One region of the Neobacillus sp. NPDC097160 genome, then DNA from elsewhere that is predicted to be linked to it. Evidence: predicted binding sites of a transcription regulator. Region 1 holds the regulator's gene; the other holds the start of a gene.
The links. Region 1 encodes Rex, which represses fermentation and respiration genes when NADH is low (regulators of the CRP and FNR family bind a similar motif). Its sites were predicted from a motif close to TTGTGAAATATTTCACAA; they were not measured.
Positions count from the first base shown of each region.

Region 1 (3,152 bases):
CCGTAAGCCTGCCTTTAATTTTGATTTCCTCTGCCTTTACCCTTCCACCGATAGTCGCTTTTCCCGCCACCTTGAAATGATCCACATAGAGGTTATTTTCAATTTTCGCTGTTCCATCCACTGTTAACATTTTGCATTCGAGATTCCCTTTAATTTTTCCGTTTCCGTTAACCTTCGCTTTATTCGTCATGACATTCCCGTTGACCATACCCGAACCATGACATTCAAATACTACACACTCTATATCGCTGTTAACTGTTCCTTTTCCATTGATAGTTACATGGTGAAATTCCCCGCCGTTTGCTGACCCAAAGCCGTTAAGATTCAGGTCTCCCCTTTTTTTCGTATCCATGGTCATTCTCCTTTATAATAGTTTCGCTTTCATCTCTTCCATACATTTCACAAGAGAAAGCTGCACAACGATTTTCGTTCCCTGTTCAAACTTTATTTCCTCCGTATTTATGAGTAAAAAGCACGATGAAACCCCCAATTTTCTTGTCAGCACGATTTCCCCGTTTTTCTGTTTGATTAATCCCCTATTATCCTTTACGACTTGAAGCAGCATTTTCCCTTCATCTAGGTTAATTTCCCCGGATTGCAGCAGCTTCTCTAATACATAGACTTCAAGAATTCTTGAAAAATCAAAATGTGATCCGCCCTTTTCATGCTCAAGATATAAGTCCATAACCGCACCCGAAACAATGTTACGTTTTACTAGTTCATCATTAGTGAAATGTAACTCTGTTACATTAGGAGAAAACATATCTGCCAGTTCATCCAAGGAAAGATTCTCTTTCATCGTCTGAATCTTGTCGATCCGTTCTAAGATCTTTTCTTTTGGAAAAAATGTTTCCTGGCCCGTAAACGTTGACTTTCGAACAAACCATTCCTCTGGAATGAGATCCTTTCGTTTCCAGCGATATAGCTGTCCGTACGAAATCCCTGCCATATCCAATAAATCCTTTTTAGAAATTAACTCCTCGCTCATTAGTAAAAACCCCTTTCTGTCTTATAATGTAACATAACACTGTTACGCATGTAAAGACTGAAAATAAAAAAAGGGCTATTCACCACTTTCTGTGAATAACCCACTTCAACTTATTCTTCTATTTCCTCTGTCTCTGTCGGATAATGCTTTAAAAAGTAAATGAGTGATTGCAGTTCTACTGCTAAGTCGATATGATGAACCCGAATGGACGGAGGGACATTTAATCTTGCCGGGGTAAAGTTTAATATCCCTTTCACATCAGCTTTCACAAGTCGGTCGGTAATCATCTGTGCTACGGGAGCCGGAACGGTTAGAATCGCAACTGATATTTGTGCATCCGTCAGCACCTTTTCCAATTCATCCATATTGTAAACCGGTACCTCGCGGATTTTGGTTCCCATTTTTGCCGGATCGACATCGAAAGCACATTCTATTTTTGTGTTATTATTTTTTAAAAAATTATAGTTTAAAAAGGCCGTACCAAGATTACCTACGCCAATTAACGCAACCTTTGTTAATTCATCCTGGTCGAGTGTTTTACGAAAGAAGGTTAGTAAGTAATTGACATTGTACCCATAGCCTTTTTTCCCTAATGCACCGAAATACGAAAAATCGCGGCGAATCGTTGCCGAATCGACCTTAACCGCTTCACTTAATTCCGCAGATGAGACCCTTTGCTTGCCGGAAGTATGCAGGTTTTTTAAAAATCGATAATAGAGGGGCAGCCGTTTGGCTGTCGCCTGTGGTATCTTCATCGTTTCATTACTCATAATCTCCCACACCCCTTTAAATTTTAGTTAACGATCATTTCACTTGTTCAGTTCGCTTAAAGTCACCATTTTTTCCGCCCGTTTTCTCAACTAAATAGGTCGGTCCAATGACCATGCCTTTATCGACTGCTTTACACATATCATAGACGGTTAAAGCACAAGCTGAAGCGGCTGTTAACGCTTCCATTTCCACACCCGTGTTCCCTTTTGTTTTAACCGCTGCAGCAATTTGTAATTGATAATTTTCTTGCTGACCCTTTTCCCATGAAAAGGAGATATTTACCCCTGTTAAGGGAATTGGATGACACATCGGAATGAGATCCCAAGTCTTTTTAGCCGCCATGACTGCCGCAACCTGAGCTACTGCTAAAACATCACCTTTTTTCATGTCATGATTGGTTATTTTTTCAAAAATTTCTTTACTAACCGTTATGCTGGAATGAGCCAGAGCGGTACGTGCCGTTTCCAGTTTGTCGCTGACATCGACCATCTTTGCTCTGCCTTCTTTATTAAAATGAGTAAATTCTACCATAAAAAATATCCTCCTATCCAAAAATAATACACTATTTTTCCTTTTATGTGTGTGAAACTTTGAACTTTTTTATCTGAGTAAAGACATCGCCTGATACTGAAAGACTAGCGCTTTATTGCCGACATTCCCTTTATACGGTACACTACTAGTATGTACAGAGGTGAATAAAGATGATTTTGTTGCAGGTTAATCAACTACAAAAATATTATGGCGCTGACCTTATTTTATCGAATATAAAGCTAGAATTACAAACGCGGGACCGAGTTGCCCTCGTCGGTCGAAACGGCGCTGGAAAATCGACATTATTGAAGATTATTGCCGGCCACTTGTCACATGATGGCGGTGAGATTATCAAGCCAAAAGAAGTGACGATCGGCTATTTAGCGCAAAATACCGGCCTTGAATCTAATTTGTCCATTTGGGAAGAAATGTTGACTGTCTTCGAACCGCTTCGCACGATGGAAAAATCACTGCGCAATCTGGAAGTGCAAATGGCCGATCCTAATGTGTTCGAAAACACGGTGAAATACGAGAGAATTATAAAAGAATATGATCAGCTCCAAGTGCAATTTAAGGAACAGGGAGGCTATCAATACGAAGCAGATATGCGCTCCGTCCTGCATGGGTTAAATTTTCTCGAAAGTTCCCTAATGATTTCTAGTTTAAGCGGCGGACAGAAAACCCGGCTAGCCCTTGGCAAGCTGCTGTTAACGAGACCCGATATCTTAATTCTGGACGAGCCCACAAACCATCTGGATATTGATACCCTATCATGGCTCGAGCAATACTTGCAGGGCTATGATGGCGCGATTTTAATTGTTTCCCATGACCGCTATTTTTTAGATAAGGTTGTTACACAGGT
Region 1 is NZ_JBIWDU010000022.1:87,173-90,324, forward strand. It holds gene ACIQXV_RS25475 (polymer-forming cytoskeletal protein) at 1-352, opposite strand, end outside; gene ACIQXV_RS25480 (YhbD family protein) at 365-988, opposite strand; gene ACIQXV_RS25485 (redox-sensing transcriptional repressor Rex) at 1,099-1,758, opposite strand; gene moaC (cyclic pyranopterin monophosphate synthase MoaC) at 1,793-2,290, opposite strand; gene ACIQXV_RS25495 (ABC-F family ATP-binding cassette domain-containing protein) at 2,461-3,152, shown strand, end outside.

Region 2 (3,152 bases), on a different contig from region 1:
CAATAGCAGAGCCAAGAAGAAGAGATATTCTCTATCTCATTCGCGACGGAGAACTTACCTCCAGCGCAATTGCATCACATTTTGAAATCTCAGCTCCAGCGGTTTCACAGCATCTCAAAGTTTTGGAACAATCTGGCCTCGTTGTAGTCAGGAGAGACGGAACAAAACGGTACTACGGAATTAGAAGGGATGGTTTTGCTGAATTAAAACAGTACATTGACCGTTTTTGGGATGATAGTTTACTACGTCTGAAAGAAGCAGCTGAAGAAGAAGAAAGGAGAAAAAATGATGAAAACAAACCATGATACCATTACGAAAGAGATTTTTATCGAGGCACGGCCTGAAACATTATTTTCTTTTTTTACGGATGCAGAAAAAATGGTCCGCTGGATGGGGAGACAAATCCTTCTCGAACCAAAAATCGGCGGTAAATATCGAATCGATGTCAATGGCAGCGATATTGCCATGGGAGAATATGTAGAAATAGTGCCTTATGAAAAAATCGTCATGTCCTGGGGCTGGGAGAAATCAAAAATGGTCCCTCCTGGTTCAAGTAAGGTTGAATTCCGATTAACGCCAACAGAAAATGGGACGAACCTAGTATTAACTCATTATGATTTGCCAGTCGAAGAAATTCCGTCACATCAGCAAGGCTGGTCTCATTATATGCCGCGCATTAAAGATTTTGCGGAAAGCAAAGACCCGGGTATTGACCCATGGTCTGTTGTGGCGATGCACTAATTTTTATTAAAAAATTTTAAGGAGAGGTTATAACATGACTAAAACCATTCATCAAGAAGTAGTTTTCAATGCGCGCCCAGGACGCATTTATGAAGTACTGTCGGATTCTAAGCAATTCAGTGAAATGACTGGGGGTGCACCAACTGAAATTAGCCCGGATGCTGGTGGTACCTTCTCATGCTTTGGCGGCATGATTCATGGAAGAAACATTGAATTAGTTCCAGGTGTGCGCGTTGTCCAAGCATGGCGAGTAAAAAACTGGCCAGAAGGTGTTTATTCGATCGCTATGTTCGAACTGAAGGAGCAAGACTCCAAAACCCTTTTGGTTTTTGAGCATATTGGTTTTCCTGAAGAAGAAGGAGAACATCTTGCTGTAGGCTGGGGAGAAAATTATTGGACCCCATTAGAGAAATATTTAGGTTAATAGTGGTAAAATTCATCACATTATTTCAAACTTAACTAGTTGAAATAATGTGTTTTTTTATTCATCGAACAAAACAAATACAAGTGTTAATAAAATGTTCAAATTCTTTTTACAGAATTGTGAACCATTGAACAAAATACCCTATTTCTGAGATAAGTTTGTTATATTAACAGTGTACTTAATATATAAAAATTAATTAACAAGGGGATGTTTTACATGGTAGTCAATTGGTTAAGAGAAAATAAAGTTGCCGCTGCAATTTTAACAGTTCTTCGTTTATTTCTTGGTTATTCTTGGTTAACAGCTGGTTGGGGTAAGCTTTCAAGTGGGGCTTTTGATGCTTCTGGTTATTTAAAAGCAGTGATTGCGAACCCAGTAAAAGGTCCAGACGGTAGTGTAGTGTATGGCTGGTATGTTGAATTCCTTAAAGGATTTGCATTACCAAACGTTGATATTTTCAATACGATTGTTCCTCTTGGAGAATTTTTAATTGGATTAGGACTTATTCTTGGATGCTTAACAACAGCAGCAGCGTTTTTCGGACTTGTGATGAACTTTTCTTTCTTCTTAGCTGGAACAGTATCTCATATTCCAACAGACCTTATCATCGGAGCCATTATTCTTTTCGCAGGATTTAACGCCGGCCGTATTGGTCTTGACCGCTGGGTAATCCCGTTCATCCGCAATACTGCATTCAAAGGGAACAAAACGCTCAAACAAAATGTTTAGTACTACAAAAAGTGCCTGAGCCAAAGGCGCTTTTTCTAATTCATCTATTTTAGAAAAACTTGCCTTTTGCAAGTTTTTTTTATTGTAGTAATTGAATTTTCAGGTTCTTCCTGTATAATGATTCCCGAATGGAACAGCTTGGGACTAGATGTAATTGGAAAGAAGGAGGTCACTTTTATGAACGGTGCCATTATTCATTTTAAAAATGTAACCAAACAATATGACAACGATCCGCCTGTCCTAAAGGAAGTAAGCTTTGAGATAGAGCGTGGCAAATTTTATACACTGCTTGGCCCTTCTGGATGCGGTAAAACAACAATATTAAGGTTAATCGCCGGATTTACTGAAGCATCCGAAGGGGAAATTTATTTTAACGGCAAAAAAATCAATCATGTTCCTGCGAATAAACGGCAGGTAAATACCGTATTTCAAGATTACGCTCTTTTTCCCCATTTAAATGTATTTGAAAATGTGGCGTTCGGATTGCGCATCAAAAAAATGAAGAATCCGGAGATAGAACGAAAGGTAAAGGAAGCACTTAGCTTTGTAAACCTTTCAGGCTATGAAACACGCGAAATCAGAGAAATGTCCGGAGGGCAGCGGCAGCGCGTTGCGATCGCCCGCGCCATTGTCAATGAGCCTGAAGTGATTCTGCTTGATGAACCATTATCAGCGCTTGATTTAAAGCTGCGTACCGAAATGCAGTATGAGCTTCGTGAATTGCAGCGACGCCTTGGAATTACCTTTATCTTCGTCACACATGATCAAGAGGAAGCACTGGCGATGTCCGATGAGATTTTTGTCATCAATAAAGGGAAAATCCAGCAAAGTGGCACACCGACAGATATTTACGATGAACCGATTAACCGCTTTGTCGCTGACTTTATTGGCGAATCCAATATTGTCCAAGGCAGAATGATAGAGGATTATCGTGTGGAATTTGTCGGCAGAGAGTTCGAGTGCGTCGACCAGGGGTTAAACACGAATGAGCCCATTGAAGTGGTCATCCGTCCTGAGGATTTAGAAATCACCACATTGGATCGCGGTAAGCTCCAGGTGCGCGTAGACTCGCAATTATTCCGCGGGGTTCATTATGAAATCAGCTGCTATGATAAAGACGGAAATGAGTGGCTCGTCCATTCCACGAAAAAGGCAACCGTAGGCGATGAAATCGGGCTTTATTTTGACCCTGAAGCCATTCATGTTATGCGCCACGGAGAAACCGAGGAAGAATTTGACCGGCGGTTAGAAGCCTATA
Region 2 is NZ_JBIWDU010000002.1:303,042-306,193, forward strand. It holds gene ACIQXV_RS03445 (ArsR/SmtB family transcription factor) at 1-305, shown strand, start outside; gene ACIQXV_RS03450 (SRPBCC family protein) at 286-741, shown strand; gene ACIQXV_RS03455 (SRPBCC domain-containing protein) at 776-1,165, shown strand; gene ACIQXV_RS03460 (DoxX family membrane protein) at 1,382-1,894, shown strand; gene ACIQXV_RS03465 (ABC transporter ATP-binding protein) at 2,072-3,152, shown strand, end outside.
Region 2: a site for Rex is predicted at 1,283-1,300, ahead of ACIQXV_RS03460 (DoxX family membrane protein). Genes of this name have one in related genera too.